Regions from separate parts of the Halobacillus sp. Cin3 genome, predicted to be linked through region 4. Evidence: riboswitches for the same ligand, from Rfam matches in the RefSeq annotation. Region 4 holds a riboswitch; each other region holds the start of a gene.
The links. Region 4 has a riboswitch for thiamine pyrophosphate ahead of thiW (energy coupling factor transporter S component ThiW). Riboswitches for the same ligand answer to the same signal wherever they lie in the genome.
Positions count from the first base shown of each region.

Region 1: linked by a shared signal. The riboswitch ahead of QMA39_RS09235 (acetylornithine deacetylase) and the one ahead of thiW (energy coupling factor transporter S component ThiW) in region 4 are both predicted to bind thiamine pyrophosphate.
Region 2: linked by a shared signal. The riboswitch ahead of thiT (energy-coupled thiamine transporter ThiT) and the one ahead of thiW (energy coupling factor transporter S component ThiW) in region 4 are both predicted to bind thiamine pyrophosphate.
Region 3: linked by a shared signal. The riboswitch ahead of QMA39_RS05115 (YkoF family thiamine/hydroxymethylpyrimidine-binding protein) and the one ahead of thiW (energy coupling factor transporter S component ThiW) in region 4 are both predicted to bind thiamine pyrophosphate.

Region 1 is NZ_CAMZMV010000002.1:216,705-218,904, reverse strand. Features, by position in the region: gene QMA39_RS09245 (hypothetical protein) at 41-466, shown strand; gene QMA39_RS09240 (GNAT family N-acetyltransferase) at 422-916, opposite strand; TPP riboswitch at 1,020-1,126, shown strand; gene QMA39_RS09235 (acetylornithine deacetylase) at 1,206-2,200, shown strand, end outside.
Region 2 is NZ_CAMZMV010000001.1:195,128-197,327, forward strand. Features, by position in the region: gene QMA39_RS01075 (alpha/beta fold hydrolase) at 1-692, shown strand, start outside; TPP riboswitch at 774-872, shown strand; gene thiT (energy-coupled thiamine transporter ThiT) at 960-1,526, shown strand; gene QMA39_RS01085 (phospholipase D family protein) at 1,628-2,200, shown strand, end outside.
Region 3 is NZ_CAMZMV010000001.1:945,884-948,083, reverse strand. Features, by position in the region: gene QMA39_RS05120 (ECF transporter S component) at 1-323, opposite strand, end outside; gene QMA39_RS05115 (YkoF family thiamine/hydroxymethylpyrimidine-binding protein) at 320-922, opposite strand; TPP riboswitch at 1,015-1,115, opposite strand; gene QMA39_RS05110 (hypothetical protein) at 1,333-2,200, shown strand, end outside.
Region 4 is NZ_CAMZMV010000003.1:194,727-196,926, reverse strand. Features, by position in the region: gene thiM (hydroxyethylthiazole kinase) at 1-114, opposite strand, end outside; gene thiD (bifunctional hydroxymethylpyrimidine kinase/phosphomethylpyrimidine kinase) at 111-914, opposite strand; gene thiW (energy coupling factor transporter S component ThiW) at 961-1,449, opposite strand; TPP riboswitch at 1,530-1,639, opposite strand; gene QMA39_RS11670 (PucR family transcriptional regulator) at 1,743-2,200, opposite strand, start outside.

The DNA of each region.
Region 1 (2,200 bases), on a different contig from region 4:
TTACCTACATAAATAAAACAACATGAAAGTGAGTTGGACGATGCGGAATATTCTTGCTGCCTTAATCAGCAGTTTTGTAACAGCTTTATTGGTTTCTATTTATCTCACATCGGATTACAGCAACCTGTTAGGAAACTTATATTTTAATTTAGTCAATATCTATTTGGGGCATGCTGTGTTTGCCCTCCCCCTATCCTTGATAGCCGATCGTTTAAGCAGTCAGCTGTCGTTGGGACGCTTTTTTATTGAGTGGGGCCTGTATCTTTTAATTGGACCACTTCTAGCTGTGTTATTGGCTGTCTTTACGATGTTCTTAAGCTTGTATCTCATACCGATCAGTTTCATTTTTCCAATCACCTACACGCTCGTTAAAAAAATTCCTGCTGCTTTCCTGAAGAGGAGTCTGACAGCGGCTGTCCTCTTATCCGTTGCGGTCACCGCGGCTATGTATTACAGTATCCGTTAGTTTCAGTGTCATAAATAAGCTGTTCGGGTCTTCCTTGTAGCCGGCGAAAGGATCGCAGAAAATAAACCCGAACTTCTTATACAGCTGGACAGCCGGATGGAACGCCTTTTGAGACCCGGTTTCTAAAAAGAGCTGTGTATACCCTCGATCACTGGATTCATTTATGATGTGTTGGAGCATTCTATGGGCGACGCCTCGTCTTAAATGGGAAGAGGCTGTTCTCATCGACTTGATCTCTCCGTGCGCCGGATGGAGTTCTTTCAACGCTCCCATTCCCGCCAGCTCTCCCTTTTCCCAGGCTGTCCAAAAGGTCACGCCGGGCTGCTTTAATTTTTCTATATCCAATGCGTGGATGCTTTCGGGCGGGGAGTGCAGGGTCATATTGAAAAGGTGCTCCTTTATGAATGCTTGTACTTCCGCACCTGTTAAATCATCTTTTTTGATGTTCATCCAATGCCTCCTGTTCTATTCGTCATCCGTTTACATTTCGCGATTGAACAGGACTTGTCCTTTCCAGACGCCTATGTTGTAATGAAAATAACAGTTTTATAGCATGTTTCACTAGGGGAGCCCTGATGACCGGGCTGAGAAAAGCAGAAGCTTTGACCCTTACAACCTGATCTGGCTCATACCAGCGGAGGGAAGTGAAGCGGTCGATGATTGATCTTTTCTTACATGATGATCAAGCCCGCTCCTTCTCTCGAAGGGGCGGGCTTTTTATATGGAAGGAGAGAGTACGATGATTCAGTTAGAGGAATTGCTGCAGAGAGTGGAGGAAAAGGAAGAGGAGATGCGCCAGCTTCTAGGGGATTTGGTCGCCTTTCCGACGTTAAGCCCTCCAGCCCGAAATGCGGCGGAAGCACAACAGTACATAGAAGAGTATTTAAGCCGGATGGATTTTGAAATAGACACATGGGAACTGTATCCCGGTGATCCGATTGTCGTCGGAACGAAAAAAGGAACCGACCGGGAACATAGCAGAAGTCTCATCTTAAACGGTCATATTGATGTGGCTGCGCTGGATGAAGGGGAATCGTGGGGGCATGATCCTTTTATACTGACCTTGAAGGACGACCGCTTGTACGGTCGCGGCACGGCGGATATGAAAGGTGGAATGGCGGCTGTTCTGTTTGCACTCAAATTGCTCCATGAAGCGGGAATCGAGCCGGCCGGCGACCTTCATGTGCAGTCCGTCGTCGGTGAAGAGGTCGGAGAAGCAGGAACAAAATCCTGTGGAGAAAGAGGGTATCAGGCAGATTTAGCCATCGTAGCCGATACGAGTAACTGTGCCATTCAGGGGCAGGGAGGCGTCATTACCGGATGGATTACGATTGAAAGTCCGGAAACCTTCCACGACGCGGAACGCCGTTCGATCATTCATGCCGGTGGAAAAAGATACGGAGCAGGGGCAATTGAAAAAATGATGAAAATCATCCAGTCGCTGCAGGAATTGGAGCGGCACTGGGCGGTTACGAAATCGAGTCCGGGCTTTCCACCTGGATCGACGACAATCAATCCTGCTGTCATTGAAGGTGGAAGGCACGCGGCTTTTATCGCCGACCGCTGTGCTTTATGGATTACCGTGCACTATTATCCAGAAGAGCATTACGAAGATGTGATCGAAGAAATTGAAGCACATGTCCGTGCTGCCGCCCAGGCCGATCCATGGCTGAAAAACCATGCCCCTCAATTCAAATGGGGAGGAACGTCCATGATTGAGGACCGCGGAGAAAT
Region 2 (2,200 bases), on a different contig from region 4:
AGGTGGGGATTCTCGTTTCCCACGGGTTCACAGGGACGACCCAGAGCATGCGTCCGCTCGCTGAAGCATACGCACGTGAGGGATATACCGTTTATTGTCCGCGGTTGAAAGGACATGGCACAGCACCGGAAGATATGGAGGCGACGTCCTATAAGGACTGGATTGAATCAGTGGAGAGCGCCTACCAATGGCTGAATGAACGGTGCAGCTCTATTTTTGTTGTCGGTTTATCCATGGGAGGAACGCTTGCCCTTTATATGGCCAGTGAGCATAAGAGCGTCCAAGGGGTTATTCCGATCAATGCAGCTATCGATATCCCCGTGATGGAGGAGAGCGCGGCGACAGAAGAACGTTTTCTTGATGCCATCGGATCCGATATTAAAGACCCCGATCAGGATGAACTTGCCTACGACAAAACACCAGTCAAATCCATTACCGAAATTACGGTCTTAATGGATCATGTGAAAAAGCGGCTTGACACGATTCACTGCCCGATTCTGATTTTCGTCTCGGATGAGGATCACGTCGTCCCGCCAAATAATTCAGAGGTGATCTTTGATTCGGTCTTTTCGGAGCATAAGGAGCTTGTCCATATGGAAAACAGCTACCATGTCGCAACTCTTGATCATGACCAGGATTTGATTGTCGAGCGCAGTCTGGAATTCTTCCAGAGGTATACGAATACAAAATAGACTCTATTCCCCGGGAAATAAGATTTGTCATCGGAAAGAAGTTTGATATAATAGATGCATAGCAAGAAGAGTAATCGGTACAAAGCCTACAAGGGGAGCCTAGCGGCTGAGAGTGAACCTCGTTCAGACCCTTCGAACCTGTCAGTTAGTACTGGCGCAGGGATGGCGGCTTTTTTGATGGTGCAATGCATTCGGGATCCCTCCATCAGGAAGCGTCCCTGTCTGCATTGCTTTTTTTGTGTCTTTTTTTAAAGGAGGAATGCTGGAATGAGAAACCGCAGAGTACTATTTTTAGTTGAAATTGCGATCTTTTCCGCATTAGCACTACTACTGGATATCATCCCGTTTTTATCATTTAAATTATGGGCCCAGGGCGGCTCGGTTTCGTTTGCAATGGTTCCGGTCTTCATTATGGCCTTCCGCTGGGGCGTGAAGGGCGGCGCAGCGACCGGACTGCTGCTCGGCATCTATCAGATTCTGACCGGTGCCTATATCATCACCCCTTTGCAGACGCTGTTGGACTACATTGTGGCGTTTGCGGTGATCGGTGCGGCAGGAATCGTGGCCAAACCGCTTTGGAATGCGATCCGCTCCAAGGAAACGAAAGCCTTGATCGGCTGGATCATTACCGGCTGCTTTATTGGCAGTGTACTCCGTTTTTTCGGTCATTTTGCGGCGGGTATCATCTTTTACGGCGAATTCGCTCCGGAAGGACAGCCGGTCTGGCTGTATTCCCTCGTTTATAATGGTGGATACATGCTGCCTGCGTTTATCCTCAGCGCTTTTGTAATCAGTCTTTTGTTTATACAGCGTCCGAAGCTCGTGCTTCATTAAAATGAAAAAAGCCTTCTGCCACAGCGGCAGAAGGCTTTTTTTTCCATGTTTCAAAAGGACCGGTGGAGTGAAAAGACAGGCAGAGACCAGGGGGGATAGGGATGAAAAGAATAAAAGGATTACTAAAGAAGAAATGGGTCTGGCTGCTGCTTTTGATTGTGCTGCTCCTATCGGTCATGATCGCCTATCATACTTCATGGAAAGCGCTCCCTGAAGGTGTGTCCTATAAAGGGGATGTGCACCAGATGGAGGATATCGAGTTTTTCCGGGACCTCTCCTATGAAAATCAAGAGGGGGATACGGTTCATGATCTTCAGGTTTTTGAAGAAATGTATTCCACTATAGGAGGAGCGGATGATTTTATTGTCGCTGATATGTTTCTCTTCAACGGCTACACCAATGGGAAGCATGAATTTCCCGAAATCAGCAGACGTCTCGTGGATGCCATATTAGAACGGAAGAAAGAAGTGCCTGACCTTGAAGTTGTCTTCATCACCGACCAAATCAATACCACCTACGGATCCTATGAGTCGGAAACGATCCGACGGCTGGAAGATGGTGGGGTGAACGTTGTCTTAACTAACCTGGACAAACTGAGAGATTCCAATCCGTTATACTCCAGTGCCTGGCGCCTGCTGTTTTCATGGATGGGGACGGAAGGGGACGGATGGATC
Region 3 (2,200 bases), on a different contig from region 4:
TAACGCGTCAGAGCAAACGCACTTTCGGCTCCGAGTCCCTGAACCATTCCCGTTAAGATCAAAATAGGTCCGGAAGCATTTCCAAGCAGAACTTCAATTGTCGCTGCGATGGTTTCAGAGAGAAAAGCTGCGCCCGGGCGGCGTAAAATATAGGCGGCAATGATGGATACGATGAACCAGATACCAAAGATAAAATCATATCCGATTGGACCAAAGAGACCTGAGAGAAGTTTTCCAACAGGCAGGAAAGCGAGGTAGACAACAGCGAAAACGACAGACAAAACAGATAGAACAACGATTTCTTTGAGTTTCCAGTTTTTCATAAGATGCTCTCCTTTGAGGAAGGGCTGTTGACCGACACCGATACAGTCATGACGGTGTGAGACGACCCTGAAGCTTCTGTCTCACGGAAAACATTTTCCAACCCTTCGAAAACCGTATGGGTATCTCCGTCAAGCCTTGTAGAATAGTGGGCGGGCGTCACTTGGATGCCCTTCGATTTCATCGCTTCAATCTGCTTGTATATTGTATCCATATAGCTGCCCCCTCCCATTGGATACAGGGAAAACTTAGCTGCCAATGGCTGGGTGATCGAGCGGGAGGCGTCTTCATTCCTCCGGTGCAGGGATTCAGCCATATACGTATCTCCAGCCGAATCTCCCGGGCACCCAATTGAATAAGTCGCATGAAAAGCCGCATGAACATTTGTTTTGGATACATGAAGAAGGATGGCCTTCGTCACATCAAAAATATGTTCCACTCGTCCCCGTACCGTCGTTGTGACATCATCGGTATCGAGCCATACTTTAGATGTATCCACTTTCTTTAAGCTTTCCAGAATTATACCCGCAAACTCATCACTCATCGGATGTATAGAAAACGAACATCCGGCAATTTTTGATGTACCACAAACTTGATCCATCCATCATTCCTCCTTTTTTTAAACACAAAAAAACTGCATCCCATGGGAATGCAGTCCGTTGATCGATGAATAAAACCTGTAAAGGCCTGATTGATAGAACGGCTGCACTTCCCCACGCTAGTATTATCTAGTTCGGGTGCCAAGGGTCGGATCATCCTCTCAGCCGCTCGCAGCAGCTCCCCTAGTGCCTCATATGTATACAGTTTTTTGTATTGATTCTATCGTAGCGGATGTTGGAATATTTGTAAATGTTTATTCTTCTTTTTATGAATACGAACGATAGAGTTCATTTTCAAAATCTTCCAATCGTGGTACGCTGAGGGTAATAGAATCCGTCATTTATTGAGTGGAATAAAAGAGTCGGGCAATCAGAAGACAAGGGATACCATCAACAGGAAGGGGAGACAGGCATGAACAATCACATGCATCGGGCAAACAGGTGGATAAAGCGGTATGCACGTCCATTGGAAGCCGCCAGATGGGAAGCTCTTTTTGGAAGAGGTCCTAAAGAAAAAGTTCTCGATTATTTGAGTGCGTTCCAAAATGAAGATGGAGGTTTTGGTCATGGAATTGAGCCGGATTTTCAACTTCCAGCTTCTTCTCCAATGGCCACATGGGCAGCTTCCCAAGTGCTGACTGAATTGAATGTATCTTCCAAAGAGCCGATGCTTCAACAGATGGTTTCCTACCTGCTTCGCTCGTATGATCGTCAATCAGGGATGTGGCCCTCGGTTGTTCCTGAGGTCAACCATTTTCCTCATGCACCCTGGTGGTCGTGGAGGGAAGGGGTGCAGTCCAACTGGATGTTTAACCCGGCGGCGGAATTGGCCGGTTTTCTCATCGACTGCTCCCAACGGGATACGGAAGCCTGGGAAACGGGTGTGGCTGGTGCTGTTAAAGCTGTAGAACATTTGATGAGTGTCAGTCAGATGGATTTCCACGAATGGCAGTGCTTTCAAAATCTACTGATCTCCTTGGACAAGCATAAAGGACATGTTCATAATCTAATGCCTTATGGACTTGATCAGGTGCAGTCCCACCTTCTTGCTTTAGGCGAGAACTGCTTTAGTCAGGATCCTTCGGAATGGGGAAGTGGGTACGGTGCTCTTCCGACTGACATAATATCGTCCCCACAGCATCCGTTATATGCTAAATATAAACCTTTAGTATTGGAAAACATCCGTTATTATTTGAAGACGCTGAAGGAAGAAGGCATCTGGGATATCACCTGGGACTGGGGAGACGGAACAAAAGCTTTTGCTGTAGCCGAACAACAAT
Region 4 (2,200 bases):
AGAAGCGCCGAGAGCAAGCAGGCCGTTGGCTGTATAATTCATGACGACCGCATTGGTAATGTTATGAATCAAAGGGCGTTCACTCCGCAGCTGCTGGATCAACGTTTGTGTCATGAATGAAAAACCTCCCTGCGTACGGCAAAATGATTGGTCGGGCCATCCCCTTTACCAAGATCGAAAGAATGGCGAATGGCCGCTGTAACAAAATGCTTGCCCTTCTCTACCGCCTGCGTGAGCGGATATCCCTGGCTCATATAAGCGGCTATAGCAGCCGAGTACGTGCAGCCTGTGCCATGGGTATTCGCTGAATCAATCCGTTCTTCTTCGAAGCTGTGCAGCTGATATCCGTCATATAAAAAGTCGACCGCTTTCCCTTTTAAATGGCCGCCTTTTACAAGCGCAGCACCGGCTCCCAGCTGTTCTACAATTTCCACAGCCGCTTCCTTCATATCTTCTTCATGATCGATCCTGCGATTGAGAAGGGTTTCTGTTTCCGGAATATTAGGGGTCACAAGCGTCGACTCTGGCACAAGATGCCTTTTTAAATAGATCTGTTCTTCCTGCTCGACAAGCGGATCTCCACTTTGAGCAATCATAACAGGATCCATAATGTACGGAGCATCGATGGTCTGCATCCAGTCTTTAATGACCTGCATCATTTCCTTATTGGCAATCATCCCTGTTTTCACAGCATGTACCGGCATATCTTCACTAACCGCAAACAGCTGCTCACGGATGAAGGAGTCAGGGAGGTGATGCACATCTTTAACTCCTGTCGTATTTTGGGCGACAACCGAAGTCACCACACTCATACCATAGCTTTTCAATTCCTGGAATGTCTTCAAATCGGCCTGGATACCAGCTCCACCACTTGGATCCGTACCGGCAATTGTTAATACACATGCGGGGTTCATTGAACCACTTCCTTTCCTATAAATGATTCTTTTCAATTGGATTCCATCAGGACTGCGGGAGCGGGCTTTCCACCTTCACTCTTGATAAAACGAACACAGCAATGACCGCTCCTGACAGACTACTCACTAGAAACGACGGAAGAAACGCAAAGACCGCTGCTGAGCTTCCCATGAACCAGTTGGCGGCGGGAGCGGCGGCCAGAGCACCAATCACACCTGTGCCCAGCACTTCTCCGGCTGCTGCAGAAAGCTTCCGTGCATATACCTTATAAAATACACCGGCAAAAAACGCCCCGAACATACCTCCGGGAAAAGCCAGAATCGTCCCGAGCCCCAGCAGAAAACGCAGCAGGCCGATGACAAAAGCGACAGCCACCGCTGGAATCGGACCGAGCATAACGGCTGCCATGACATTGACAGCGTGCTGGACAGGATAGGCTTTTGCTACTCCAGCGGGAAACCATAAAAACTGCGAGCCAAGTGTCCCTACTGCCACAAGGACGGCCATGAATGTAAGGATTCTGGTTTTATTCATCGGTCAGCTCCTTCCTGTGAATAAAATAAAAAAACCAGGTCCTCCGGGGACCTGGTTTTGATAGAAGAAGTCGATCAATGACGATCATGTGACTACTTCCCTCCGCTGGTATTAACCAGATCAGGTACGTAAGAGTCAGAAAGCGTCCATGCTTTCCTCTCAGCCTCTTCAGGCTCCCCTAGTAGTTTTGAAATCTATTCATTTGCATCAATCATATCAAAACTGGTTGAATCTGTCATCCTCTCCTGCTCCATACAGCCGGCAGAGAGACCTCCAAGCAAAAACATTTCCGTTCACAGCGGCCCGGGCTTTTCTACTTTTTTCAGGAGCCACAGCCGCACACTCAGCTCCAGTAAAAATAAATCATCCGCGTTCAACAGGGACAACCCCGTCAGCTGTTCAATATTCCTAAGCCGGTGCAGAAGGGACTGCCGGTGCAGATTCAGAGCTCTCGATGTCTGGCTGACATTGCTGTTGTACTTGTTATACACCATAAATGTATGGAGAAGCTCCGCCTGCCTTTTCTGATCGTAATCAATAAGCGGCTGGAGAGTATCCTGAACAATTTCCTCGATTTCTTTTTTATGGGATAAGGCCATCAAAAGCCTGTTCATCCTTGTCTCCTTAAAGAATGTCCGTCCCCCTGCCTCGTTCTGCTGCTCTCCCATCTGCAGGGCTGTCCGCGCTTCCTCATAGCTGTGATGGAATACTTGATACCCGTCTTTATGACACGAAATCCCCCATTGAATCG